DNA from 3 places in the Oceanobacillus caeni genome. Region 1 is predicted to be linked to each of the others. Evidence: riboswitches for the same ligand, from Rfam matches in the RefSeq annotation. Region 1 holds a riboswitch; each other region holds the start of a gene.
The links. A riboswitch is a leader RNA that binds a small molecule or an ion and turns the genes downstream of it on or off. The one in region 1 is predicted to bind S-adenosylmethionine.
Positions count from the first base shown of each region.

Region 1 (10,280 bases):
CTTATCCTTTATAACAAAGGCTAAAACAACCATTGCTAGAATCCCAATAAATGTCGCTACTGCCCCAGCTATCATTGTACTTGGGATAATTCCACCAAAGTATAGAATTAAATACGCTAGTAAACCGATAACCATCGAGCCCTCCGCTGCCCTTGGAGATGCCTTTCGTTTGCTGTAAACCGCATATAAGATAGGTCCTAACGTTCCAGCTGCTATACCGGAAATTCCAATCCACATAATGTCTCCCATATACATCGGTGGTTTAAGGACAATAAGAAATGCTAGTAACCCTACAATTGGTACCGTTATTCTACTAATCTGTAACGCTATTTTTTCCGCTTTCTCCTCCTCTACTCGAACAAATCCGCGTTTTACGAGGAATTTCAGAAAAATATCATTCGCAAATACCGTGGATATGGATACAAACAACCCATCTGTAGTAGACATAGCTGCAGCAAGAATCACGACTCCGAAGAAAGCTACAATAATTGCTGGAAATGCCCATGCTACATACTCCATTAAGGCTAAATCTGCTACCACATCTGCAGGGCCAATTGCCACCCTACTATAAAGTCCACCAAACAAGACAACAACACACAGAGAAGCCGTTATAACATAAGTAAGTATCATTTTTCCTAAATCCTTATCATTCTTTAAACCTAATACTTTATTAAATAGATGTGGAGCGGATGCAAATGCCCACTGAATCGTAATCGCACCTATTATTGCACCAATGGAATAAAAATGAACGGAATCGGGATTAAATACCTTTACTAGATTTCCATCTTGGGCAGCTAAATTGTCCACGATTCCGGAAAGTGTTGTTGTAATCCCACCGTTCCAAAAAATCACAATTCCCGAAACGAACACAATTATTCCAGCAATAGCCATTAAAATTACTTGGACCGCATCCGTATAAATATCAGCTAATGCCCCACCACCAAAAACGTACAACACGACAACAACTGTTATAAGAATCAGACCTACTGTATAATCCATACCAAGTAAATATTCAAAAATTCTCGCTCCCGCTACAAACTGTGCCGAGATATAAAAAATATTAAACAGTAAAATCAAACCTGTACCGACTCGTAAAATATCACTATTATAATAATCGCCTAACCAATCCGGTAAAGAAAGTGATTTTTGTTCTTTATTTAATTCCCTTATTTTTTTGGCAACCATAAGAACTCCTAGAGCTCCTCCACCAATCATGGCGAGAATAAGCCAAAGATTCGACAGTCCCCATTCATAAGACCAGCCAGGATACCCAAGAAAAGTAGCTGCACTTAGATAGGTGGCCGCAAAGGATAGCCCCAACACAACTGGGCCAAGTCCCCCGCCTATCGCAAAATCACGAACACTTTTCGTTTGTTTAGTCCCAATATATCCAAGTGCCAACATAATACCTAGAAATAAAAGGAATCCAACCCACGTATATAATGTTACTGTATTCATCACGTTACCCCTTTTTAGAAAACTTGGCATTCGCTATTAGGTTGGGCGAATGCCTTAGTTGCACTTATGCAGACAGGAAAGATTTTTATACTTTCCTACCTGCCAATGAAAGGCTTAAGCGCCCCCTGAGGCTCATCGCACTATCACAAAAGGTTGCGCAGGGCGCTTTAGCTAGAAACGTAAGGATTAACTATTTCACTAATGGAGACACCTTTTTCGCCGGATGGTTGTCAGGTAAATAAGGTGACCCTGTACCGAATAAGTTTTCTCGCAATGTTTTTCCTTCATATTCGGTTCGATAAATGCCACGTTTTTGTAATTCTGGAACAACATGATCCACAAACTCACGGAATGTTTCTAATGAATAACTCTGTGCAATGTTAAAACCATCTACATCCCCTTCTGTCGTCCATTCCTCAATACGATCTGCAATTTGTTCAGGTGTTCCGACAAATTTCACGGTTCCATTACCAAGCCCATGATTTTGTATTGCTTCCCGTAACGTCCACTTCTTATTTGGATCTTTCGTGTACATATCTAAATTACCTTGAACTGCATCTGTTTCAATGTCTTCAATGTATTGATCTGGATCATATTTCGAAAAGTCAATTCCCGTATGCCCAGAAAGAAGTGCTGCCGTCCCTTCATAACTAACATGATTTTTTAAATCCTCATATTTCGCATACGCTTCTTCCTCTGTGGAGCCGATAATTGGAAGAACCATCGGGAAGATACGAATATCATCCGCATTTCTACCTTGAGCAACCGTACGTTTACGAAGATCTTCGGAGTAATTTTTCAACGCCTCTAAAGAATGACCTTTCGTAAAAACGGCTTCCGCATGTTTTGCCGCAAAGTCACGCCCTTTAGGGGATGCACCAGCTTGGAATAACACCGGAGTCCGTTGTGGTGACGGTTCCGTCAAATGAATTCCTGGTACATGGAAAAATTCACCTTCATGATTGATGGCATGAACCTTTTCAGGATCGGCAAAAACATCCCCTTCCCGATCATAAACAACCGCATCATCTTCCCAGCTATGCTCCCAAAGTTTATAAACTACTTCTAAAAATTCATCTGCACGATCGTAGCGCTGATTTTTCGGGAGACGTCCAGATAATCCTAGATTAATAGCTTCACTTTCCAAATACGAAGTCACTACATTCCACGCTACACGACCTTCTGTTAAATGATCGAGGGTAGATAATTGGCGTGCCAATGCATATGGCTGTGCATATGTGGCTGAAACTGTCGGTGCGAAGCCAATATGCTCCGTGACTTGAGCCATTGCGGAAATAATTAACAATGGGTCATGTGCAGGAAGTTGTACGGCATGACGTACCGCTGCATCATGGCTGTTTCCATAAACCGAATAGGTTCCTAATACATCCGCAATAAAGACCGCATCAAATTTCCCACGTTCTAATACTTTCGCTGTTTCCGTCCAAAACTCTAATCGATTATGTTTCGTTCCTTGATCTTTTTCGTGTTTCCATAATCCAGTAGAATGTGGAGAAGGTGAATTTTGCACAAAACCGTTTAAATGAATCTGTTTCCTTTTACTCAATGCGTATCTCTCCTTTTCTTATTTCTCATCATAAGCATTTAGCGCATTTACACTATGAGCAATTGCAGAACCTGCTTTAAGCGCAACTGCAACGAAAATCGCCTCTGAAATTTCTTCTAAGTCTGCCCCAGCTTTCTTCGCATTTTTGGTATGTACATCAATGCAATATGCACAACCTGTTGTATGTGCAGATGCTACTGCAATTAGTTCTTTTTCTTTTACGGATAATTTTCCAGCTTTTATTGCTTTTCCATCAAAATTCACAAAAGCCTGGAACGTTTCTTCGCTTAATGCATTAAATTCTTTCAAGCGATTAAAATAAGATGCTTTATAGAAATCCTCATCTCCACTATTGTCAAAAGCGTTCAGTCCATTCACACCATGTGCCAAAGCAGAACCAGCTTTCAGTGTAGTCGCAACAAAAATTGCCTCTGCAACTTCTTCTTTCGAGGAATCATTTTTCTTTGCGTTTCCAACATGTAAATCAATGCAATACGGGCAACCTGTAATATGCGCAACCGCCACTGCAATTAATTCCTTTAATTTAACCGAAAGCTTTCCTTCTGCTAATGCTTGATCATTAAATTTGAAAAAAGTTTCGAAAGCCTCTGGTGCATATTCCTTTAATTCAAAAATCCTTCCGAAATATTCCTTCTTATACAAGCTATCTGTTTTTGTAATTGTCATTCTAAATCTCTCCCTTTACATTTTTTCTTACTAAGAATATTATTTTTCCAATATGTTTAATCGGAATTATGAATAAAAGAATTTCTGTTTGAGTCCCCTTCCAGGAAAACAGGAAACAAAAAACCCCTTCTGATGAGAAGAGGTCATATATACCAACCCTCATCGTTCAAGCATCTGCTTGCTGGAATTAGCACCTTATTACTTTAGTAATGGTTGCTGCGGGATCCACGGACCAGGTTCCTACCCCGACTCTTGATAAGGAAAACATATTCAATTAGTAAGAATTAATAACATCTTACATAACCTAAAAGAATCTGTCAACAGGAAATTTTCAGAAAAGGACTTTTTTATCAACAGGGATATTGTCACCAAAAAAATTAGAACCTTTGGCCTAATTCACTATTACCCACAGAAACAATATCTTGGTTGATAGGTCAAACTTTCTTGTATGGTGAAGAATACATACTTCACCATACAAGAGCAGCAAATAAACTTATGCAGTTTTCTTAACACCAGGTTCAGCTTGCTCTTTCTTCCCCCACCAGTTTGCAAGGAGTGGACCTGAGATATTATGCCAAACACTAAAGATTGCACCAGGAACGGCTGCAATTGGCGAGAAATGAGCAAGCCCAAGCGACGCGGCAAGTCCTGAATTTTGCATGCCAACTTCGATAGAAATTGCTTTTTGATCTTTAAAATTAAGTTTGATTGCCTTCGCGAGTAAGTACCCGAACAAATATCCTAAACAATTATGTAGTACGACGACTGCAAAAATGAGAAGTCCTGAAGTCATAATCGATTCTTTATTTACAGCCACAACTGCTGAAGCTACTCCTACAATTCCAATGACTGAAATGAGTGGTAATACTTCCACACTTTTACTGACCTGTTTGCTAAATAGCATCCGGATAACTACACCTAAAACGATTGGTAATAAGACGACTTGGACAATCGACAAGAACATGTCCATGAATGACACGGAAAGCCATTGACTGGCAAACAAATAAGTCAATGACGGAGTTAAAATTGGTGCAAGCAATGTTGATAACGCTGTTACCGTTACGGATAATGCTGTGTTCCCTTTAGCCATAAACGTCATGACATTAGAAGACGTACCTCCAGGACAGCAACCAACTAAAATAACCCCCGCTGCTATTTCTGGCGATAAATTAAATGCATGTGCAAGTCCAAAAGCCGTTAATGGCATGATGGTATACTGTGCAACTACACCGACCAGAACACTTTTCGGAGCCAGAAAAACGCCCTTAAAGTCATCTACACTCAGGGTGAGTCCCATTCCGAACATAATAATTCCTAATAAAAGCGACACATGCGGTGCTATCCACGCAAATACTTGTGGAACAAAGAAGCTAAGCACTGCAAAAAGAATAACCCATAGCGCAAATGTGCTTGTTGCAAAGTTACTAATCTTCCCTAATGTTCTCATACTTGTTCCCTCCAAAGTTGCCGAAAGAGTGTGAATACTCCTCTAGTTATTTAATTTAAAATATTACCATAAATAGAACCTTTAATCTAGTGTAAATTTTTAGAAATATATGTACAGGGGAGGCCATTATAGCTTATATGATCTTTTATATACTAATCGTGGCATAAATAGAAAAAAGACATAACCTGCCATATAAGCAAATTATGTCTTCTTTCCCTATCCTTCTACATTTTCTCCATTTCTAAACTTAGAAACTTACTAAGTCAAGGAATCCTGCCCATTCCCAGACCTTTAATCAAACGTATCCGTCCGTCAAACAATACCCCCTAAAAGATAAGTTTCAAAGGTTAGAATGGAGTGGGACGATGAATCCCGTTTTTCCAATTTTCCTCCCAAGTATTAGCGATATCATTTACCGTACTATAAATAATAATTACATATTTCTATTTGCCCAAAAAATAAATCGCTTACATTTACTTGAAGGTAAAAGGGAAAAAGTCAAACTCTTTACGTTATATAGTATAATTCAGAGAAAATAATTCGTCAATGCTTGCAATAAGTTGCATTTATTTTCATAAGATCTGACTTTCATAGAATTTTAAATTCAACATGATTTTCGTGAATCCAGTATTCCCAATACCAAAATGCGAATATCAGCCATTTTCCCGTGAACTTTAATAAAACATCCCATACCAACCCGTCATAGTTAACTTTGAAAATATTTTTGTATAGTTTTACCTAATATTGGAAATAACAGTAAGGAGTAAGTAGAGAGGATTGAAGATATGAATGATTTTCAGAGCAGTATCCACACTGGCGATGATTCCATTGTCATTGGTTGCTCTCGACATGGGGCAATGAGTGGTGCTGCATACGGTAGTTACATAGGTAGCAAGATTGCCGGTTCTACCGGAGCAACGACTGGGTATATCCTTGGTGCCATTATTGGTGCAGTTTTTGGCCCCGATGATAGTTTCAAAAGTAATAAGACAATTCAGCCCGAACATAACTCGGACATGAAACAATTACTTTAACCAAGGGGACCCTGGGCGACCCATCTCTATCTTAGAAGGCACAACTGGTATTATTACTAGTTATGTCTTCTTTTTATTCGTTAATTTTTTTACCTTACATACGATTTTTTCAGTGCAAAATTATTTCACCATACTTTTAAGCAGATTGGTCTTCTTATTTTTTTAGGATATTCAAAATAGCCTTCAGAAAATCCTCATAGGAAGAAAAATATTTATTCCGCTGGTTATACCACTTTCGAACCGTTTCTACTAACCAAAACGGTACAGAATTCCCATCAATCAAATGATAGTATTGCTCATATCCTTTTTTTAGATGCTCCCACCTAAAATCATTACCTGGTTGAATGTATTCGGAGACATCTAGTATTTTGGCCCTTCCATTTTGTAATAAAATATTTTTCAAATGAATATCACGTGGATTAAGTCCCTTTGAACGAACATATTCTCTTGCTGCCTCCACGTCATCTATCACTTGTTCAGGGATATGAATCCCTTGTAGAACGCAATCAAAGAGTGTATTTCCTTCCTCGTAGCTCAGAACGAGGTAATCGTCGTAGGAAGCAAAACAGGTTGAAAAGAAAGGAGAATTTCCTAATTTCTTATAAACTTCTGCTTCAGCTTTTACTTTATCTACTTTGTTTATTGCATATTTTTTAAATGCAAAAGCTGGAACTTTTAAAGATTGAAACACGGCCGCATCTGTCCCGACCCCTATACACTTCAAATCTTTAGCATGACCACTTATTGTTACAGGTTCGTTGTTTGGATTTGAAAAAACGGTAATTTCAGAAAGCGAATCTCGTACTATATCCCAATCATTTTCCATATGAAATCTCCCTTTTTAGATTTTTAACTATAGACGCGCAACATGTCTAAAACCCTTAATAACTATCTTTGATTTATTCCTATATAAGGAATTTACCCGTTATCTTAATATCTAAAATAGTTTCCGTATTACATCCAATCTACTTTCATTTAAACCTTAGGCTTTCGATTCCTTGAAATATACAAGCGGATAAAAAGGTTTATTAATAATATTGATTATATTTATAGTCCTCAAGATATATTACCTCGGCTTTTCTACTACATACGAATAATGCAAGTATAAGTTTTATATTCCACGAACGGCGCTCTTTTGTGGCATAGACAATTTGATACTTATCCAAATAATTAAATTATTGTTAACTAATCTTTCTAATAATGGTAATATTCTTTCAAAGGGGTTAGTTTTATTCTTAAAAGTGGAGGGAGAAAATTAATAATGAATAAGCTAGAAGGTTTAAAGAAAATGATAACAGGAGAAATTCCTGGTCCACCAGTCGCACAGGTACTTGGGTTTAATGTCGTAGAGGCTGAGGAAGGAAGAGTTGTTATAGAATTGGAAGCTTCTGAAAGACTTCATAATCCCATGGGTACATTACACGGCGGGATATTATGCGATATAGCTGACGCAGCAATGGGTTATGCTTTTTCGAGCACGCTTGCCGAGGATGAACTTTTTACGACAATGGATATTAAACTAAATTTTCTTAAACCTATTTTTCAATCGAAACTTCGAGCTGAGGGAAAATTAATAAAGAAAGGTTCCACAGTCGGATTACTGGAATGTCATGTATACGATGAAAAGCATAGCCTCGTTGCACATTCAACATGCACATGTATGATTTTGAAGGGAAATTCGAGTGGAAAGAGATTAAAAACGGAATAAGGAAACTTTAGGAAGGAATTAAGTAAACCAGGCTAGATTAGTAATGAATTTTTTGTAACGATTAAGGATTCGCCCGACTGAGTAACGAGTTAAACCCAACAAGCAATCAAATGCTTATCGGGTTTAACTTTCTTTAATATATGGTTCTTCGTATGAACACTAAGGTCTTATTTTTTACCTCGACTTATTACTAGGTGCAAACCAACCAATTAGGGCAATACCAACTAATACACCATAGAAGATTATCGTCCAAATGGTACTGTGAGGAAAATCATGATCTAGAACACCTATATCCTCATGGGCGAGAGTAATAACCGCCAGTTTGACCCCAACCCACGCAACAATTACATATGCTGTTGTTTCTAATGCTGGACGTTTTTCAAGAAGTTGCACAAACCAGGTTGCTGCAAACTTAATCAAGATAAGTCCAGCAATTCCTCCAAGAAGTACAATAATAAATTGTCCTCCATCCATTCCTCCAAAATTATCTAACGGTGAATCTGGAAGACCAAGGGCAAGAGCAACTGCAGCTAGAATCGAATCAATCGCAAAGGCTAAGTCAGCTAATGCGATTTTCCCTACTGTGGGCCAAAAGCCTTTACCAGCTGATTCCTTCTCATCTTCTTTATGAATATCCTTATTTTCTTTCCCAAACCGTGCCTTGATGACATGCTTTAATCCTAAGTAAAGAAGATAAGCCGCTCCTATCGCTTGTATCTGCCAGACATTAGCAATAAAGGAAATAGCAAAGAGTGCAACAAATCGAAAAGCGAAGGCCATAATGATTCCGTAATTTATAGCTCTTTTTTTCTGTTCTTCGGGTAAATGCTTGGCAATAATGGCTAGAACAAGGGCATTATCAGCCGACAACATTCCTTCCAATCCAATTAGTATTAATAAAGTCCAACCATACTCTAGCCATATTGACTCCATGAACTTCTCCCCTATCTTTGACTAAAAGTAAAATTTCCACTAACTATATATTTTGTTAATGTACCGCAAGTATTCCTAAATAATTATACCAAAATTATAAAGAAGTCTTCCATCAGAGGAGGGCCTTCATCCTGCACTTATAGTTATTCGCACTTATCGGACTCCCACCTACCCTTTTTGTTCCCAAGAAACTTGAGGTGGGAGTCTTACTAACATCGAATGTTTAGAATGGAATTATAAGTTCATGTTCAACAATAAGAAGTTAAAGAACTTTGCAAACACATTACTAATACAAACAACATCTGCTCTTGAGATAAACCACTTATATCAGTTATGATAAAGAGGACTTCCCTTTATCCCCCACTGATGGGACCAATACGGGAAGTTGATCTTTTACCTACCGGAAGCTTGAGGTGGGATAAAAACAAAATACAAGAAAAAGAAGTGAGCTAAAAGATGAATTGGCGCGAGAGCATTAGAAATTACACACCTTGGAATGAACAAGAGGCAAAAGATAAAGCAATCATGTTAAAATGTATGAATACGTTTAAAGATGTCCTAACACGGGATAACGAAATTGCCCATATTACCAGTTCAGGTTTTGTCGTAAATAAAAATAGAAATAAAGTGTTAATGGTGCACCATAATATTTACAATTCCTGGTCTTGGACAGGTGGACATGCGGATGGGGAAGAAGATTTATTGCAGGTTGCAGTTAAAGAAGTAAAAGAAGAAACCGGAGTCCAACATGTGCAGCCTGTTCACGAGAATATTCTGTCACTAGATATTTTAACGGTCATCAGCCATTATAAAAATGATAAATATGTTGCCCCTCATCTACATTTATCTCTTGCTTATTTATTAGAAGCAGACGAAAATGATCCGCTCTTCGTAAAACCGGACGAAAACAGCAATGTTCAGTGGATTCCTTTTGAAGAGGTAGAAACCTATTCAAATGAACCCCACATGGTTAAAATATATAAAAAAGTGATAGATAAAATTCAAGGTTAAAACAAAACTCGTATCATGGAATTCCCTCCATCATACGAGTTTTCAAATTAATAACCGGAATCCTCCGAAGTAATATTATCAATCATGGTATAATCATATTTTTGTAAAGGTTTTTCAGCTGGACCTTCAATCACGTCACCCGTATAAGTAAACCTTGATCCGTGACATGGACAATCCCAACTACGTTCCCCACTATTCCACTCTACCTCGCAACCAACATGGGTACAGGTTGTGTCCACAATATGCAATTTCCCTTCTTGGTCTCGGTAAGCACCTTTTCTTTCGCCATTTATACGAATAACCGCACCTTCATCATTCTCTAACGTATTCGGGTCTGTATTACTCGTTTGTAACTTTCCTTTAATTAGATGTCCTGCAACGTTCGCATTTTGAACAAGGAAGTTTTTAATACTAGGTGTCGCATAAAATCTTGAT
Region 1 is NZ_JBHTKV010000041.1:6,268-16,547, forward strand. It holds gene ACFQ18_RS17075 (sodium:solute symporter family protein) at 1-1,458, opposite strand, end outside; gene ACFQ18_RS17080 (LLM class flavin-dependent oxidoreductase) at 1,649-3,025, opposite strand; gene ACFQ18_RS17085 (carboxymuconolactone decarboxylase family protein) at 3,044-3,712, opposite strand; SAM riboswitch class I at 3,869-3,974, opposite strand; gene ACFQ18_RS17090 (bile acid:sodium symporter family protein) at 4,206-5,159, opposite strand; gene ACFQ18_RS17095 (glycine zipper 2TM domain-containing protein) at 5,945-6,193, shown strand; gene ACFQ18_RS17100 (serine/threonine protein kinase) at 6,348-7,019, opposite strand; gene ACFQ18_RS17105 (PaaI family thioesterase) at 7,455-7,901, shown strand; gene ACFQ18_RS17110 (TerC family protein) at 8,076-8,834, opposite strand; gene ACFQ18_RS17115 (NUDIX hydrolase) at 9,291-9,845, shown strand; gene ACFQ18_RS17120 (FAD-dependent oxidoreductase) at 9,893-10,280, opposite strand, start outside.

Region 2 (10,280 bases), on a different contig from region 1:
AAACAAAGGTAATACTAACTCAGAAAAATCAGGTGGATTTGTATGGGGATTACACGATTGAAATAGAATTCACTTATAATGGGGATTGGAAAATTAGTAGTATTACACATCGTTAGTAGGTTATGAAAAAAGGCAGTTGAAGTTTTTGAAAACATTTAGAGATTTTTATAATAATGAAGTTACCTTTTCCTATGAAGACCATCCATTTTCTAAAAATCCCAAGCACGTTTGGATTATATGTCGTTATAATGACCAATGGCTTTTAACTAGACATAAAGAAAGAGGGCTAGAGTTCCCAGGTGGCAAGGTTGAAAAAGGAGAAAATGCACAAGAAGCTGCTATTCGTGAAATTAAAGAAGAAACAGGCGGAATTGTGAAACATATAAGTTATGTCGGTCAATATTATGTGGATGGTAAAAGTGATTACGTGATAAAGAATGTGTATTTTGCTACTATAGAAAACCTAGTTGAACAAAATCATTATTTTGAAACAGAAGGACCTGTACTTTTAAATGAAATTCCTTCAGATGTTAGAAAGAATAAAGAGTATAGTTTCATTATGAAAGATTCTGTGCTGGATTCTAGCTTAAAATGGATTCAGAATCATTTTTAACTCACCTAAACGGGCAGCAAGACTCCCACCCCGAGCCTCTTGGGAAACAAAGAAGGTAGGTGGGAGATCACCTGCCCGTAAAGATCCGATACGTGCGACTAACCATCAGGGTGGAGAAGGTAAACCTTGCACCGATGGTTAGTATTTTTTAAAAGATAGGAAAAATTTAGCTTATTAAATCTTGTCATAGGGAAGACAACATCCAGCTCCAGCGCCCAGCGACTAGCGAGACTTCCTTCACCTCCGTACGATAAGTCAACATCGACTCACTCCGCTCGTCGTGTTTCCTTTATCTCCTGCGGTTCAGTCCAGTCCGTACGTCGCTAAACGGGCGCTTCCGCTTTTGTTCAGTGGGCATGTTTTATTAACCATCTTTCTATTCCTTCCACTACTTTGTACATGATTGCTGCAAGAATAGCGATAAGCACAAGGCTAGACATTACAAGGGTGAAGTCAAATACTTGGAATCCATAAATGATTAAATAACCGAGTCCTTGCTTCGAAACTAAATATTCACCAACAATTACTCCGACCCATGATAATCCTACATTAACTTTTAGCGTTGAGATCATAGTTGGCATGGTGGCTGGAAATACAGCTTCTTTAAAACATTGCCATCTCGTTGCACCGAAGCTTTTTAATACTTTGGAATAATTTGGATCTACTTCATTGTAAGCCGAGAAGATGTTTATGGTGGTTATAATTACGGATACAAGGAACCCCATTGCTATGATGGATAAATATCCTGGTCCAAGCGCTACGATAATGATTGGCCCCAGCGCAACTTTAGGCATTGCGTTTAGTACCACTATATAAGGATCCATAATTTTAGAAAAGCGTGTAAAAGACCATAGTAATGTTGCCAGTAAAATTCCGCCAAGAGTACCAATGATGAAACCTAATATAGTCTCAAATAACGTTACTGATAAATGGGAAAACATTGATCCATTTGCAAATCTACCTATTAATGAGGTGAAAATCCGACTTGGTGAGCTAAATAGTAATGGATCAATCCAATACAAACGACTTGCAATTTCCCATAATGCAAAGAACATGATGAGAATGAAAAATTGCCATATCAACACAATTTTCTTTTCCTTTTTTCTTTCCTTCAGATAGCTATCGAATAATTGTTGATCGCTTTTCATTTCTTATCACCTTCTCTACTGTCAAGCTCCTCCCATATTTTATCAAAAAGTGGCTGATATTTAGGATGTTTTCTAGCGTCGAGTGGGGGATTTTGACGAATTTCAATTGGGACTTCAAATACTTTAGCAATACTTCCTGGGTTCGCATTCATTACTAAAATTCGGTCACTCATTGCTATTGCTTCACCGATATCGTGAGTAACAAGAATAGCTGTTTTATGATAATTTTTTAGAAGTTTGCCAACTAAATCCTCTAATTTAAGCTTGGTTTGGTAATCTAACGCCGAAAATGGCTCATCTAGAAGGAGGATTTTAGGGTCATAGATAAGCGTTCTAACAAGTGCTACACGTTGTCTCATACCACCGGATAATGAAGTTGGGTATTGATCTTGAACTCCTTTTAAGCCAACTTCTTGTAAAAGTTGAATAGCGGTTTCCTTTAATTCAACTGTTGGTTTATTATGGATTTTAGGACCGAGCAACACGTTGTCAATAATATTTTTCCACGGGAAGAGATAATCTTGTTGCAACATGTATCCAATAGCAAGTTCTGATTCTTGAATATCTTTATTTTCAAGTAGGACTTTACCTTGTGTTTGTTTCATAATGCCAGCTATAATGGATAGTATGGTTGATTTTCCACAACCACTCGGTCCAAGCAAGGAAACAAACTCACCTTCCTTTAAGGAAAATGATATGTCATGAAGTGCTTTAGTATAGCCGTCTTTAGAAAAGTAGTGGTGTGATACATGATCCAATGTTAGAAATGACACGCTAATTTCCTCCTTAGTCGTTTATTACTTTTTCCGCAAATTCCGTATTCACCAACTCTTCATAAGGGACATCTTCGGGTAGCTCACCTGCTTCGTCCATAATTGTTTTCAGTTGTTCCCATTCTTCTTTATCCAAAAGTGGGTCTGTTGCAAAAGAATCTTGGTTTTTATAACGTTCAATAGATGAAGCTAATAATTCGATATCGGTATCTTCAAAATATGGCGAAACAATTTCTGCGAGGGTCATTGCATCTGTTTCTTGGACCCAGGCCTGAGCTTTATACAATGCTTTCGTGAATTTTAATACCGTTTCTTCATTTTTGTCCATATAACTTTGCTTAGCCATGAATCCTGTATAAGGGACAGTGCCAGATTCTTCACCAAAGGAAGCTACAATATGTCCGGTTCCTTCCCGTTCAAAAACACTTGCTGTTGGTTCAAATAACTGTACATACTCGTAATCACCAGAAGCAAAAGCACTTGGTATGTTTGCAAAATCGACACTTTGGTCTAAATTAACGTCTGCATGCGGATCCACACCGTGTTTTTTTAACACATATTCTCCAACCATCTGAGGCATTCCACCAACTCGCTGTCCGAGAAAGTTTTCTCCTCTTAAATCTTCCCACGTAAAGTCAGGTTTTACCTCTTTTGCTACTAAAAATGTACCATCTGTTTGTGTGAGTTGGGCAAAGTTAATCGCATAATCCTTTGAATCTTGTGCATATACATAAATGGACGTTTCGGCACCCACTAAAGCTATATCGATTCCATCAGATAATAACGTGGTCATAGTCGTGTCTCCGCCCCATGTAGTTTGCAGGTCAATTTCTAGACCTTCTTCTTCAAAAAAACCTTCTTCTACCGCTACATACATAGGTGTATAGAAAACAGATCTCGTTACTTCACCGATACTGATTTTGGATGTTCCACCTGTACCACAAGCCGAAAGAAAGATAAGTAAACCGATGGACAACAAAATAAAGCCTTTAATCTTTCTCATAGTTCTCGACCCTTTCATTTAAATTATCTTCCTTCCACAGTTTATGCCTAGGAGAAAATTGTGTGATTGCCTATTGATTTAAAGTTTTTTTCAAACGAAAAAAGCCGATCTCCTAAAAGAGACCGACTTTTTGAATTTTATTATTTAAATAGTGGACCCGCATTCTTAATTTCATCGGATGCATGAGTGAATTTCTTGAAGTTTTCGTGGAATTTCAAAGCTAATTCTTTTGCCGCTTTGTCATAAGCTGCTTTATCACCCCAAGTTTGTTTTGGAACTAACACTTCATCAGGAACCCCAGGAATATGAAGTGGAATATTTAATCCGAATACTTCATCTTGAACGGTTTCTACATTATTAAGTTCACCTTCTAGTGCAGAGTGAATCATTGCACGAGTATAAGAAAGTTTCATACGGTTTCCTACCCCGTAGGAACCACCTGTCCAGCCAGTATTAACTAAAAACACTTTGGCATTGAATTGATCTATTTTATCTCCTAGCATTTCAGCGTATTTAGATGGAGCTAATGGTAAGAATGGGGAACCAAAGCACGCTGAGAAAGTTGCTTGCGGTTCTGTCACACCACGTTCTGTACCAGCAAGTTTACTAGTATATCCACTTAAGAAATGATACATAGCTTGCTCTTTCGTTAATTTACTAATAGGTGGTAACGTGCCGGAAGCATCAGCTGTTAGGAAAATAATTGCATTTGGATGGCCCGCAACACTTGGTGTAACAATATTATCGATATTCTCTAAAGAATACGCTGCCCTAGTATTCTCAGTAAGAGAGGTATCGTCATATTCTGGTGTTCTTGTATTTTCATCTAATATTACATTCTCGAGTACAGATCCGAAGCGAATCGCGTTGTATATTTGTGGCTCTTTTTCTTCTGAGAGGTTAATACATTTTGCATAACAGCCACCTTCTATATTAAATACCCCATTCGGACTCCAACCATGTTCATCATCCCCAATTAATCGGCGGTACGGATCCGCAGAAAGCGTAGTCTTACCTGTACCAGACAGACCAAAGAATAAAGCAACGTCACCTTCTTTACCTACGTTAGCAGAGCAATGCATGGATAATACATCCTGTTGTGGAAGAAGGTAGTTCATAACAGAGAATATAGATTTCTTAATCTCTCCGGCATACTCCGTTCCACCAATAAGAACAATTCTCTTTTTAAAAGAAATAATGATAAAGGTTTCGGAATTTGTTCCATCAACACTAGGGTCAGCTTTAAAATTAGGTGCAGAAATAACAGTGAATTCACTTTGATGGTTCTCTAATTCGTCTTGTTGTGGCTTAATGAATAATTGACGAGAAAATAGATTGTGCCATGCAAATTCATTAATTACTTGAATTGGTAAGCGATATTTTTTATCTGCTCCAGCAAATCCTTTGAAAGAATAAATTTCATCTTTTTCTTTTAAATAATCAATCACTTTCTCATATAGACTATCAAAATACTTCTCTTCAATGGGTTGATTTACTGCTCCCCAATTAATAGTAGCTTCACACACTTCATCACGAACAATAAATTTATCACCAGGGGATCTTCCTGTATATTTTCCAGTTGTTGCTCGAACCGCCCCAGTTTCACTTAATGCTGCTTCTCCCCTGCCCAATATACGTTCCACTAATTGTGGTTCGGATAAATTCTCTTTGATGTTTTCATGTTGATGAAGTAAATCTTTCCATAATGTTCTTTCCACCATTTTCATAAAAAAAATCCCCCGCTTTATAATAAATTACTGATGAAGATAATTAGAAAACTTGGCATTCACTATAGGATAGGTTTAGCGAATGCGTTAGTTGCACTTAGCAGATTTATACAGTGGGGCGGGTAATCGGTACCCCAAACGAGAAAGAATCTATACTTTCCTAACTGCTAAAAATTGTACTTTTCATTACATTCGATTATTAGTATAACACATATACAAAAATAATCCATACTATTTATGTTTCAATTTAGTAAAATTTGCTATTTGTTAAATTAACGGAAATAACTACAATATTTCTATCCCACTCAAGCCTCTAAGGAAACAAAGAAGGTAGGTGGGAGATCAACTGCCCGTAAAGATCCGATCAGTGCGACTAACCATCAGTGGAGAATGAAGGAAAACCCCCAATGATGGAAGTATTCTTTATTTGCTTCAACCATCATATGTAGAGGAAAAGTTATTGACATTACTCACACATTTCGTTACGATAACAATGGACGGAAACTCTCTTATTCCGAGTTGGCGGAGGGACAGACCCTATGAAGCCCAGCAACCTCACACGCTTGTGAAAAGGTGCTTACCTGAAGCAAGGATCATTCCTTGAACAATAAGAGTGAAAGGACCGAACCCTTTCCTCAATGTAGGATAGGGATTTTTTTGCTTTTAAAGAAGAAACAGTTCCTTTTATCCCACCTAAATGGGCAGTAAGACTCCCTCCTCAAGCTTCTGAAGAACAAAGAAGGTAAGCGGGAGATCAACTACCCGCAAAGGTCCGATAAGTACGACAGTGGGGAATGAAGGAAAATCCCCACTGATGGAAGTCTTCTTTATTATATAAAAAGCAATGGTTTCTTCAATGCTTTTATATATAGAATATACAAAGATCTTTAATCGAAATAATGAAAAGAGTTCCGTAACACCAATTAAAGGAGAGAATGAGCCTTATGGCTGAAAAACGTCGTTTATTCACATCTGAGTCTGTAACAGAAGGGCATCCAGATAAAATGTCAGATCAAATATCAGATGCCATTTTAGATGAAATTATAAAAAATGATCCCAATGCAAGAGTTGCTTGTGAGACTACAGTAACTACTGGTCTTGTTTTAGTAGCTGGTGAAATTACTACTAGTACGTATGTAGATATTCCTGCAATTGTCAGGAAAACGGTGAAAGAGATTGGCTATACAAGAGCTAAATATGGATTTGATGCAGATACCTGCGCTGTCTTAACAGCAATAGATGAACAATCTCCAGATATTGCGATGGGAGTAGATAAAGCGCTAGAAGCACGTGAAGGCAAAATGAGTGACGAAGCAATCGCTGCAATTGGAGCGGGAGACCAAGGATTAATGTTTGGTTTTGCTTGTGACGAGACAGAAGAGCTTATGCCTTTACCAATCTCATTAGCACATAAATTATCTAAACGATTAGCAGATATTCGTAAAGAAAATATAGTAGATTATTTACGTCCAGATGGAAAAACACAAGTAACTGTCGAATATGATGAAAATAATAATCCGGTTCGTATTGACACTATTGTTATTTCTACTCAACATCATCCAGAAGTATCTCAAGAACAGATTGAAAAAGACATGAAAGAACAAGTAATTCTTCCTATAGTGCCTAAAGAATTACTAGATGACCATACGAAATATTTTATAAATCCAACTGGTAGATTCGTTGTTGGGGGACCACAAGGCGATGTTGGTTTAACTGGTCGTAAAATTATAGTAGATACGTATGGCGGATATGCAAGACATGGCGGAGGGGCATTTAGTGGTAAAGATTCCACAAAAGTAGACCGCTCTGCTGCTTATGCAGCCCGTTATGTTGCAAAAAATATTGTTGCAGCAGGACTTGCGAAGTCTTGTGAAGTTCAGTTAGCTTATGCAATTGGTGTAGCGGAACCCGTTTCTATATCTATTGATACATTTGGAACTGGTACAGTACATGAAACTAAATTAGTGGATGCTGTTCGTAAAGTGTTTGATTTAAGGCCTGCAGGGATAATTAATATGTTAGACCTAAGAAAACCAATCTTTAAAAACACAGCGGCATATGGCCATTTTGGTAGAACAGATGTTCAGTTCCCGTGGGAGAAATTGGATAGGGTAGATGAATTAAAGGATTTAATAAAATAAAGTAACAGGAACAAAGGCGGAAGCGCCCGTTTAGTGACGTATAGACTGCGCCTGGCCATGCCAGGTGGTCCGATGTTGCCGCGCAAAGCGGCGGTTTTAATCGGACATTCCACTTCCGTAGGAGATAAAGGAAACATGCCCCTTCATAGGGGTATGCCGACGTTGGCCGCAAAGGCCGCACTTAGTCGGCCTTCCTTTAATACTTTGAGCCGATGTTGACTTTCACCGCAAGGGTATAAGTGCGACTAAGCCTCTGGTTTCACCATCGGCAAGTCTTCTTTATCGTGTCATGAGGTGAAGGAAGTCTACTAGTCACTGGGCGCTGGAGCCGGACGTGGCTATTTTTGTATCTAAGTTCTCCACAGCCATACAAATTATATAAATTCCTAGACACCATGAAAGCTGCCAGCACGGAGATGTGGCAGTTTTTTTGATTTTATCACTGAAGTATTACAATTATGTTACAATATGATTTTTTTGTGATATAATTATCCTAGATTTCGAATCACTTATTAAAGATTCCAATAAAAAGGTGCTCCAGACTTTGGTAGAAAATTAAACAAAAAGCCTGTAGATAATTAGTGGAATTATCCCAATTCGAAACGCAGTCTTTACTTTGTAATTGCTAATGAATTATTTTAATAGAAAGAGGTAACTATCATGTGTGGTTTTATTGGAATGGTATACGATTATCCAACTGATGTAGATGAAAAAGACATGGATTCATTAAGAAGGAAAAATAATATTATTGCTCATCGTGGTCCAGATGATGAAGGTTATTTTGTCGATGAGTACATATCTTTTGGTTTTAGGCGTTTAAGTATAATTGATATTGAAAGTGGAGTTCAACCATTAAGTTATGATAATGATAAAATTTGGCTTGTTTTTAATGGAGAAATCTATAATTATGTAGAACTTCGTGACGAATTAAAACAAGATGGTTATTCATTTTCAACAGAATCTGATACAGAAGTGATTGCCGCTTTATTTTCTAAATACAAAGAAGATGCATTTCAATATTTAAGAGGAATGTACTCTATTCTAGTGTGGGATAAAGATGATAAGACACTATATGGTGCACGAGATCCATTTGGAATTAAGCCATTATATTATTATCGTACGGAAGACGGAATTGCTTTTGCTTCGGAGAAAAAAAGTCTTGGACTAATGCTTGAAAAAGAAGAAGTAAATGTTGATGCATTACAGCACTATTTAAGCTTTCAATATGCGCCAGAACCAATGACATTGGCTCAAGGGATTGAAAAGGTAGAACCAGGACATTATTTTGTTAAAAAAATAGGCGAAGATATAACATTTACTAGATATTGGCATGCAACCTTCCAACCTATTTTTAATAAAGATAAAAAAGATTGGATAAATCAAATTCAAGAAGTTATGTATGATTCTGTAAAAGTTCATATGCGAAGTGATGTACCTGTAGGATCATTTTTATCCGGTGGTATTGATTCTACTCTTATTGTTTCCATTGCTAAGGAATTTAATCCAAATATCAAAACTTTTTCTGTTGGTTTTCAAAGAGATGGCTTCTCAGAAGTAGATGTTGCTAAAGAAACAGCTGATAAATTAAAAGTAGAAAATATTTCTTACACCATTACTCCTGAAGAGTACGTAGAAAATTTACCTAAAATTATGTGGCATATGGATGACCCATTGGCTGACCCAGCTTGTGTACCATTATACTTTGTTGCTAGAGAAGCTAGAAAACATGTAAAGGTTGCCCTTTCTGGTGAAGGTTCTGACGAATTATTTGGTGGATATAATATATATCGAGAACCAGAATCTCTTAAAATATTTAATGCCATTCCTCGGCCAATAAAGGGATTATTAGCCAATGTAGCAAAAGCACTCCCAGAAGGTATGAAGGGGAAAAGCTTCTTGGAACGTGGGATAACCCCGCTTAGGGAACGTTATATAGGAAATGCAAAGATGTTTGAAGAGAATGAGAAACGTGAACTTTTGACTCATTATATAGAAAATAACAATTATCAACAAATCACAGATGGGTTGTATGATTTTGTAAAGGATTATCCATTAGTGAACCAAATGCAGTATATAGACATTCATACTTGGCTACGTGGTGATATTCTATTAAAAGCAGACAGGGTGACAATGGCTAATTCATTAGAGCTACGTGTTCCTTTCTTAGATAAAGAGGTCTTTCGTGTTGCTAGCGGTATTCCTGTAGACTTAAAAATTGCAAATGGTACAACAAAGAGTATCCTTAGAGAAGCTGCAAAAGGAATCATTCCTGAACATGTCTTAGATCGTAAAAAATTAGGATTTCCTGTTCCAATTCGCCATTGGCTTAAAAAGGAACTAAATGGCTGGGCAAAACAACTTATTGCCGAAAGTGAAACGGACTATCTCCTTAATAAGAAATATGTACTAGATTTACTTGATTCCCATTGTAAAGGTAATGGGGATTATAGTAGAAAAATCTGGACAGTCCTTATGTTTATGCTATGGCATCAAATATTTGTGGAACATAAATATGACTTTGACAACTTTACAATAGATAAGAATAATAAGAAAGGCTCTGAGTTAGTAGGAGCATAAATGAAAAACAGGCACTTCTATCAAATGGATAGTAAGTGCCTGTTTTATAGAAATTGTACCAACTTTTCTTTGAACAATTTTTTAAAGATTGGTGTGGTTTTTATAATATTTTCCTTTATCTACATAAGATTTTCTAACGCGTTCCATCTCTTGGTAATCTTCTTCCGTTAATTTGCGGACAACTTTCGCAGGGCGTCCCATAACGAGAGTATGGGGTGGAATCTTTTTTCCAGGTGGAACAAGGCTACCCGCACCTACAAACGCACTTTCACCAATCTCTGCTTTATCTAGAATAATA
Region 2 is NZ_JBHTKV010000001.1:7,254-17,533, reverse strand. It holds gene ACFQ18_RS00070 (hypothetical protein) at 1-116, shown strand, start outside; gene ytkD (RNA deprotection pyrophosphohydrolase) at 146-613, shown strand; gene ACFQ18_RS00060 (ABC transporter permease) at 961-1,761, opposite strand; gene ACFQ18_RS00055 (ABC transporter ATP-binding protein) at 1,758-2,534, opposite strand; gene ACFQ18_RS00050 (ABC transporter substrate-binding protein) at 2,548-3,537, opposite strand; gene pckA (phosphoenolpyruvate carboxykinase (ATP)) at 3,678-5,264, opposite strand; SAM riboswitch class I at 5,771-5,878, shown strand; gene metK (methionine adenosyltransferase) at 6,209-7,405, shown strand; gene asnB (asparagine synthase (glutamine-hydrolyzing)) at 8,066-9,982, shown strand; gene ACFQ18_RS00030 (gamma carbonic anhydrase) at 10,064-10,280, opposite strand, start outside.
Region 2: it holds a riboswitch for S-adenosylmethionine, as region 1 does, so the genes downstream of both, metK (methionine adenosyltransferase) here and ACFQ18_RS17085 (carboxymuconolactone decarboxylase family protein) in region 1, are expected to answer to the same signal.

Region 3 (10,280 bases), on a different contig from region 1:
AATTCCAATTTAACTTCTATCTTTTCTCTTTCCGTATAACCCATTTTACTTAACAATGCTGCTGCAACAGGGTTATCTGATTCAATATATTCGCGCCAATTCTTTTTCCTTAATTCCAGTGTTAAAAAATTAAATGTCAATACATGAAAAAAAGGAAAGCTTATAGAAAATTCATCCTGTTCATTTCTTTTTTCATTATAGCTAAAAACAGCAATTGGTAATATTGGCTTCTGATACTTATTATACAACAGACTGAAATAGTGATACATACGCTCATGAAAATCATTTTCAACGTAACTTTGGGGTTCAACATGGATAATAAGAATCGTTTCTTCTCCCTTTAATTTAGTTTCAATCACAATATCCAGCTTTCTATTTCTTCCTTGAAGAATATCCGTGTAAACTTCCTCTGATAATGGACGGATTTCTGAAAAATCCACACTTTCATGGACTTCTGGAAAGAATGCTTCAAGAAATTCCTCAAAAAAGTTGTAGATCAATTCTTTTGCCAATTGATCGTGATGGGTGTATTTTGTATTTTCTTCACGTATTAATGTAATTTGAGTCATGAGTAGAGGCCTCCTAGGGGATGTAATGAGGAATAATACAATGATGTGTGAACTAGGTATATTATACTAAAATATTCTAATAAATAACAATTAATCTCATTTTATTTATGGCTTCCTCTCAAATCAAATATCCCTCATCACGCTATATCTGCATGTGAGGGATTATGTTCCTTCTATTCTAATGCATAGTTCCTTAATTCCTAATTTCCAATCCACCTAGAATCGTAAGGCAGTTAAATTTTTAACAGGGCGATATAATGATTAGAGGGGTTAGTATATAGCGGAAATCTATAACTCTATCTGAAAATAATCAACTATCTCCAACCAAACCTCTTTAATGAATCTAACACCTTCTCCGCATCATTCTTGTTAAAACAAACTAGAAAACCGTCACCATATTTACCGTCCAGACAAGATGATGATTTTCTTTTAAGTTTAACAACCATGCTAAAATATTGGAATGACGTATTTCGTAATTTTCTAACTCAAACAAATCACGAATTTCCATTTTGGATCACTCCATTTTTTAAACTATCTTCCACAACACTTCTTATACTTTTTCCCACTACCACATGGACACGGTTCATTTCTGCCTACCTTCACAACTTTTTTCCCTTCACGTAATTTAGTCTCCGGTAATGGTTGTAATGCACTTTTTTTTCGATCTGACAGCTCTGTTGGTGTATAGCCTTTAAGAAACCATTCTCTTGTATTATTCACTAGAGAAACAACTAGATCAGCAAAAGCTTGAACCGTTTCCATGCTATCAAATTCCAGCTCGCTACCTAAGAGTTCCAAAACCTCATTCAAGCTATCCCCATTTCTAATAGAGGTAACACAGTCTTCTACTAGAATATCCGCTTCTTCTCTACTAAGTTCATAATTTTTCCTTATAAAATTGACTAGTTCGATATAGCTTTCATTCCTATCAACAAAATTAGCTTCACTAGCCTTTAGGATTTGAATCTTCTTAAAAGGGTAAAAAGAAAGACTTTTCCTCATCCTGTGTTCTTTTTTTACCGTTTCGGAATCATCTACATCACGATGGGAGTAACCATGCGCATCGACATAAACATCTTTATGATAGGATATCGCCTCATGCATGACCATAATATATTCGTGTAAAACAAAAGGTTCTTTCGTATATGTCTTAAGCAGTTCTTCTATTTGAATTAGACCTAATGTTCCGTAATAATATAAAAAACCAGTTGTAAGCTTAATCCACTCCGTATTCCTTTTTATGACAGATCTTATGTTCAAATGATTGGCCAACGATAATATAGGTTCCATTAATTCATTCGGTATTACTAAAGCTTTTTCACCATTATACGTGCCAGAATACACCAAACCACTAGCTCGGAAATAGTTAATTTTATGAAATTCGTAATCTGCAACATGCATATAGCCACCATTTTTTGCTAAATTGATTAATAGATTAAACCGTTCCTCATCCAATTGAAGACAAAATTTCCCAAGTGATTCGGGTATTTCTTCTTCTAACACTGCTATTAGTTCAGCCTTCTTTAGACTACTCACGCCCTTTAAGTCTAAATACCTTCTTATATCGTCTAATTCATATTTTGTATAGCCGGCTAGTCCTTCATGTAAAGTGAAAGGAATAGTTATTGTTTTTCCCCAGTATCTCCGTTCTTGGTTCTTCAATTGATCCACTTTCATTTTTTCTAATCCTACTTGAAGATTTTTAAATGCTTCTTTTAATTCTTTCTCGTTCATCATTTCACCTCTTAGGTTGATTATACAGAATTTGTCACTAGAGAGATAGGATCACTATCAATAAATGCTTCTGACTTTAACAGCTTTCTTTGCCTTCTATGGATTAAAAGAAGTTCCTAAACAAAAAGAGGAGTTAACCTATCTAGTCAACTCCCCCATTTAAAATCCATTATTCACTTTTTATCATACGTTAATTTCAGCAGCTCGTTTTTTATCCCTATATCCAAGTATTTGCTATTTTCTAATGGGAACTTCTCAGTGCAGTCTTCTCACCCTTGTTCTGCATGTTTTCTTTGCTTGAAATCCTTTTTAATAGCAGCTAATGTGTCTGGCTCCATAATCAGTCGTAACGCCGTTATGCTGAGCGCCTTTGCGCCTGTGATAAGGGCATGATCCCCTTTATCGGACACAGCTGCTTCTCTAAACGGAACGGTATGTGGAACAAGACTGCTAGAACCAATTTTAATATAAGGGTGAATGGTTGGAACGACTTGGCTGATATTCCCCGCATCTGTTGAACCCATTCCGTCTCTATCACCATCTACATTTTCTCCCAATTCTTCCATAACTTCTTTAAAAACCTTATTATAGGAATCATTTAATAACAAGTTATCAACTTCATTTTGGAAAGCAATCACATTTAATTTGGCACCTGTTGCAAGTGCTGCTCCTTCTGCAATTGCTTTTACTCTTTTTGTAACTTCGTTTAATCTTGTACGTGTGGCAGCACGGATATAAAATCTTGCTTTTGCATAATCTGGAACAATGTTCGGAGCATCGCCACCATCTGTAATAATTCCGTGAATACGGACGTCATCAGTTACATGTTGTCTTAACGCATTAATCCCATTGAAAAGTTGAATCACAGCATCTAATGCATTAATTCCTTCATGTGGAGAAGATGCCGCATGGGCAGATTTTCCTATATATTCAAAATCAAGTGGATCAACAGCTAAGGAAGGAGCAGTGAGACTTGTCTTTCCCGCTGGGTGAATCATCATTGCTGTATCGATTCCTTCTACTAATCCATGTTTAACAAAGCTACCTTTTGCACTACCATTTGGACCGCCTTCTTCTGCAGGTGTTCCAAAAACCACGACTTCTCCACCCGTTTCGCAAATAACTTTACTTAATGCAACCGCTGCAGCAACACTCATTGTTCCAATAATATTATGTCCACATCCATGACCAAGGCCTGGTAGCGCATCGTATTCTGCTAAAAATGCAATGGAAGGTCCCGGTTTTTCTGATTTATATCTGGCAACAAAAGCAGTCTCGTGGCCGGCAACAGCTTTTTCAACTATAAATCCTTCATCTTCAAGAATTTGTGTAAGTAAACCAGAAGCAAAAAATTCCTCATTGCCAATTTCAGGATTCGCATGAATTTTATGACTTGTTGTGAGGTAACGTTCCTTGTTGGCCTCAATATTTTCTTTTAATACTTCCTTAAAATTTGTTGTTACATTTGTCATTACAATGCCCCCTATTTTTAGAAAAATGGGGAAACTAAAAGTCCCTCTCTTTTTCTCATTCAATGGTATTTTCTATTTCCTACCAGCCAATTTTATCTAATGGTACAAAGGTTGGTATTAATGTCCCACCATATTCCTTTTCGACAAATTCAGCTGTATCTTCTTCTTGGAATAATTCGACAATTCTATTCAATGTTTCGTCATCTTTATCTTCTTCATTTACCGCTATAATGTTAAGGTAGTCATAAGCTGTTTCGTCTTCATGGAAAATGGAATCATTAAGTGGATTTAGTCCAGCATCCCTTGCAAAACCATTATTAATAACACCTGCATCTACATCAGCTAATGCTCTTGGTATTTGGGCAGGAGCCGTTGGAATAAGCTCAATATTTTTAGGATTTTCAACAACACTTTCTTCTATCGATCCAAGGCCATCGTAATTGTCTACAAGTTTAATAAAGCCAGCCTCTTGTAGTAAAACGAGTGCTCTTCCTTGATTTGATACATCGTTTGGTAGTGCAATTTTAGCACCCTCTGGTATATCTTTTACGTCTTTGTAATTATTTGAGTAAATTGCCATTGGTGCAAGATATGTTGTTGCAATTGGTACAAGATCTAAATCATGTTCTTTAATAAATTCATCAAAATAAGCAACCGTTTGGAATGAATTAGCATCAAGTTCGCCGTCTGCAAGGGCTGTATTTGGTTGAACATAGTCGCTAAAAGAAACAATTTCAATGTCAATTCCTTCTTTTGCTGCCTTCTCAGATACATAATCCCATGTCTGTGTATCTGTACCACTAATACCAATTTTCACCTTTTTTGTTTCTCCCCCACTTGTATCACCTGAGCAAGCTGTTGTAATAGCAATGAATACAATAAAAAGAAAAGTTAATAGAATTTTTTTCTTCATCCTGTTTTCCTCCTGATTATCTTCTACGTATTTTTCTTGATAAATAGTTTCCTAATGATTGTAGTCCTTGAACCATGATTATTAGGATGATAACCGTAATAGCCATCGTTGTCGTATCAAAACGCTGATATCCATATGTAATGGCAAGGTCACCAATTCCTCCTCCACCTACCGTTCCGGCCATTGCTGATGCTCCGATTAACCCGATGGTTGCAATAGTGAAGTTGACCACTAAAGAGCTAAGTACTTCTGGTAATAAAAAGCGAAAAATCGTTTGAAACGGCGTTGCACCCATGGCATTTGCTGCCTCAAGCACACCTTCGTCAACTTCTAATAACGAGCTTTCTACTAATCTAGCAATATATGGCCCCGCATAAAAGACAAGTGGAACAATTGCTGCAGCAGTGCCAATAGACGTTCCAACAATCAAGCGAGTAATTGGAATGATTGCTACCAGCAAAATAATGAACGGAATAGAACGGAATATATTAATAATTCCATTTAATACCGCAAAAATTGGTTTGTTTTCAAGTATTTGTCCATTACGAGTTACGAAAAGTGCAATACCCAACGGTAACCCAAGGATGATGGAGAAAATAAAGGATATACCTACCATTTGTACTGTTTCAATTATTGCTTCTATAATTTGTTCGGAATTAACTAGCATGTGATGTCACCTCCCTGAAGCTTATTTCTTTTGCGTGCATGTACGTTAATGCTCGTTTCACCTCAGATTCAGACCCTTGAAATTGAACAATCAAATTTCCAAATGGGATTCCTTGAAGTTCCGTAATACTCCCAAATAAAACATTGACATCTAAATCAAATTTTTTAGCAAGCTGTGATAAAAGGGGCTTACTTGTCGATTGATTGATAAAATTAATTCGGAATATATTTTGTGACCCATTGTTATTATCAATCATGTCTAAAATGGAACTTGGTATTTGATCATTCATGACAGTACTGACAAAGTTCTGCGCTGTTTTTGTTTTAGGCGCTGTAAAGACATCGAATACATTGCCTTCTTCAATAATTTGACCCGCTTCCATGACTGCAACTTTATCGCAAATTTCACGAATAACGGACATTTCATGGGTGATCATTAAAATCGTAATATCATATTCCTCACTGACCTTTTTCAAAAGCTGTAGAATAGAACTTGTTGTCTGCGGATCAAGAGCAGATGTTGCCTCGTCGCAAAGTAAAATGGAAGGCTGAGTTGCCAATGCCCTTGCAATACCGACCCGCTGCTTTTGCCCACCAGAAAGTTGGTCTGGATACATATCTGCTTTATCGGATAAGCCAACAAACTCTAGTAATTCGTGAACTCTTTTCTTCATCTTTTCCTTTGGTACCTTTTCAAGCACAAGTGGCATTGCCACATTTGCATACACAGTTTTGGAGTTTAGTAAATTGAAGTGCTGAAAAACCATCCCTATTTTTTTCTTCACTTTACGGATTTCTTTCTCCGATAAAACAGATAAATCATGACCATCCACAATGACTTTACCTGAAGTTGGACACTCTAAATAATTGACGCAGCGAATAAGTGAGCTTTTACCAGCACCACTATAACCAACAACTCCGTAAATTTCTCCTTTGTTGATTTTTAAGTTTATATTGCTTAAAGCATGAACCTGCTTTCCACCACTATCATAAACCTTCCCAAGATTCTGAAACTCTATCATGTTATTATCCCCTTTCTTGCCTCTATGATGCCTGGCGCCTCCTGATATTAGTCGAATAATGTTTTCATCGTATAAAAATCATAAAATAGAACAAAAAATCCTTCTTCATGGAAGAAGAAGGATTCAGGAGTAATATAAAAAATATTATATGTACTGAAATTCCTCTTATCTTCCAAGCTTTTCGCTTGCTGGAATTGGCACGGTACTTATATGTCCGTTGCCGAGGTATCATCGGGCCAGTCCCTCCGCCTCTCTAGATAAGAACTAATATATTATGAAATTAAAAGATGCCTATCTCCGACATTTGCCAGAATTTGCAAAGTAATTAATATAACAAAAACATTACATTATACTTTACATTCAGAAAATAAAATTGTCAATATCTTCCCTAGAAGATTGTATATTTAGAATATTGTACTACCCCAACAAACTAATGAGAATAATTTACTTAAGAGATCGTACCGTTACTCATTTTAGGTTACCGTATACAAAAGCCAATTATAGACAATCTATTAATTCCTAATTTCCAATCCACCTAGAATCGTAAGGCAGTTAAGTTTTAATACAACAACTTCTTCACTTTCTCCATGTTTTCTTGTACTATCTTCCCATCCACCCAAAATGGGGATACCAGATATTTCAACCTGAACATTTTCTGAAACGATGATGCTTATCCCTCCCAAGATAGAAGTGAAGTCAAGCATAGCTCCCTCTGCAATGACTGCATCACGGAGGTCAATTTCCACACCGCCCATTATTGTCACAACGCTACCACCTTGAAAATTTTTCGATTGACTTTTAATCTCCGCACCTGAAAATAACAAGAATGTGCTTAGTTTATCGCTCGTATGTTTAGTTTTTCCACTTTTAGCCCTGGTAAGTATGATAACGAAACCAATGAAAATGAAAATAAGCGGCCACAAATAAAAAATTAAATGAAGGTCAAACCATTGATTGATGAAAAATAAGACACCAACCAATAAAAATAGGAAACCTGACACTGTACAAGAAAGTGTACGATTGATTAGCTGAATAATACCAATAATAATGAGTATGAGCGGCCACCAAGTAGACAAGACTTGCGACATGTCAATGATATCAGCCTGATGCAAAAGAAAGCCAAAACCAAATATAAGAAAAAACAAACCCACCCATATTCTTCCCGACATAGGCATCCCCCCTGAGACTACTTTATGTATCACGGGGCTTTTTAATGATTAAAGGGTTTAGCATTATAGTGGAAGTCTTTATAACTCTATCTAAAAATAATCAATTTCCTTCGACTCTATCCATAAAAATTTTTAATGAATCTAACATTTCCTCCAAAGCGGCTCTTATATATCCTGTTATCCTAATAGGCATCATGCTTATTATCAAAAGGATATGAATTGTATTATTAACATATAACATATTGTCCCACTTGCTATTGAAAGAAACATATTTTTCTTCCAATAATGTACTATTATGATTAAACCTATTGAAATTAATTCTGGTATCCCATGACTGCCAGATAAAAAAGAAATATCTCTTAATGAATAAATAACGAGTAAACCAAATACAGCAGGCGGTAAAGCATTACCTAAAAATTGAATATAGGGTGGTGTAGGCTTATCTGCTGAGAAAATTATGAAAGGTAAAAACCTTGTAATCACTGTTCCCAAAACAACTGTACCAATCGTTATCATTTCTTGTGTAAAAGTCACCTTTCATTCACCACCTTTTTATTTTCAATATGACCTCGTAAAGGCGTTAAAATCACTAACATGATTATCATCGCAGGAATAGTAAAATATTCTGGGCCAAATATGATGAGTGCTAACACCGAAACTCCAATTCCTATTAATGAACTGTAATGTTTATCTTCTCTCATCCATTGATCTAAAAAAATCACAACGAACAGTGCAGTCATAACAAAGTCTAAACCTTTCGTATCAAAGCTAACAATAGAAGCTATTAAACTTCCTATCATCGCTCCACTGACCCAATAAAACATATTTAATAGCGTGACATAAAACATAAACCAACCTCTGTCCACATTGGAAGGAATCGTTGCAGTACTATTTATCACAAACGATTCATCACACATACCATATATGAGATAAAATTTCTTTTTTCCGGTTCCCTTAAATCTCTCTAACATCGAAATACCATAAAATAAGTGCCTTCCGTTTAGCATTAAAGTTAAAAATAAAACATAAATAGGATTAAATTCTCCAAGCAATAACGTAGCAGCTACAAATTCCATTGAGCCTGCGAAGATAAAAAAGCTCATTATAAAAGTATAAATAGGCTCAAAACCCAGAGCATGAACATACATACCATAGGCGATCCCTATAAAGCTAAATCCTGCCAGAATCGGAATAGTATAGGGAAAAGCTGTTCGTAACGCATTTATGTGTTTATCCATAAGTTCACTTCCTTTTTAATTTTATAATTATATTTGATGGTAATAAACAACGCATTTATAAAAATGAAGGCAATTCAATTGTAAAGTGTATCATGATTATTCATTATTCTTAACCATCAAACCTTTTTAGGAAAAAATGTATTCTCATTCACAAAAGTAGAATCCGTTCTAATCAATGCTATGTAATTTACATTGGCTTATTTGATAAGGGTTAATATCTACAACCGGAATAAGTGGGTGAAAAAATACCCACTCAAAAAGAGGAGTTAACCCATCTAGTCAACTCCCCCAAATTAAAATCCATTATTCGCTTTTTGCATAAGTTAATGTTTTACCAGTGAATCCAAATAAGATGGTCAGCACTGGGGATAGTAAACAGAAAAACGCAAAAGGTAAATATTCAAGTGTTGGGACTCCGAGAACTTTTGTTATAAATACTCCACAAACACTCCAAGGAACAAGAGGATTCACAACCGTACCCGCATCCTCTAACACCCTTGATAAGTTTTTATTAGTAAGTCCTACCTTTTTAAAATTAGACTGAAATGCTTCTCCTGGTAAAAGGATGGATAAATATTGTTCGCCGATAAATACATTAACCCCAATAGCAGTACATGCAGTAGCAAAAATAACAGAACCAGCGCTATTCAATAATTTCCCTACAGATTCTAATACTACTGGAATGATGCCTAAAGTAAAGAGAAGTCCCCCCATACTTAAAGCTAAGATGACAAGGGCAACGGTGAACATCATACTATTAATCCCACCACGAGTTAACAAACTATCAATTGCTTCATTTCCCGTCGCGGATACATAACCATCAAAAAGTATTTCAAATAATTCTTTACCAGATGGTATGTGATGAAATAGTGATAGGAAAATAGAAAAAATAGAAATAAAGGCTAACGTAATAAAGGCTGAAACTTTTTTCAAAGCAAAAATAATAAGAATCACGACCGGTATTAAGCTATACCAATGAACTAAGTTAGTTTCTAATAAACCAGCTTGAATAGATGCTAGCCTATCAAAGTGAACGTTTGTTACATTAGGCGAAATAAACGCATAAATGATAAGACTTATCAAAAAAGCCGGAATGGTTGTCCAAGCCATATTTCGAATGTGTTCAAATAAATCTACCTTTAATACACTTGATGCAATATTCGTTGTATCGGAAAGTGGCGACATTTTATCTCCAAAAAAGGCTCCGGATACAATCGCGCCCGCTGTGACTGCTAAAGAGATATCAAGCGCTGTTGCGATCCCGATAAAAGCTACTCCTAATGTGGCAGAAGTCGTTAACGAGCTTCCGACTACCATTCCTACGATAGCTGTAACTACAAAAACAATCAGATAGAAGAAATGAGGCGTAACCAATTCAAAACCAATGTAAACAAGTGTTGGTATGGTTCCAGCAATCATCCATGTAGCAATTAACAAACCTATTAGAAAAAAGATAAAAATTGCTGGTAAACCTGATTTAGCACCATTCACCATTCC
Region 3 is NZ_JBHTKV010000011.1:40,461-50,740, reverse strand. It holds gene ACFQ18_RS09740 (RpnC/YadD family protein) at 1-569, opposite strand, end outside; gene ACFQ18_RS09735 (PD-(D/E)XK nuclease family protein) at 949-1,077, opposite strand; gene ACFQ18_RS09730 (SEC-C metal-binding domain-containing protein) at 1,101-2,303, opposite strand; gene ACFQ18_RS09725 (amidohydrolase) at 2,573-3,775, opposite strand; gene ACFQ18_RS09720 (MetQ/NlpA family ABC transporter substrate-binding protein) at 3,855-4,688, opposite strand; gene ACFQ18_RS09715 (methionine ABC transporter permease MetI) at 4,705-5,355, opposite strand; gene ACFQ18_RS09710 (ATP-binding cassette domain-containing protein) at 5,345-6,376, opposite strand; SAM riboswitch class I at 6,539-6,640, opposite strand; gene ACFQ18_RS09705 (LiaF transmembrane domain-containing protein) at 6,889-7,545, opposite strand; gene ACFQ18_RS09700 (branched-chain amino acid transporter permease) at 7,750-8,079, opposite strand; gene ACFQ18_RS09695 (AzlC family ABC transporter permease) at 8,076-8,783, opposite strand; gene nhaC (Na+/H+ antiporter NhaC) at 9,087-10,280, opposite strand, start outside.
Region 3: it holds a riboswitch for S-adenosylmethionine, as region 1 does, so the genes downstream of both, ACFQ18_RS09710 (ATP-binding cassette domain-containing protein) here and ACFQ18_RS17085 (carboxymuconolactone decarboxylase family protein) in region 1, are expected to answer to the same signal.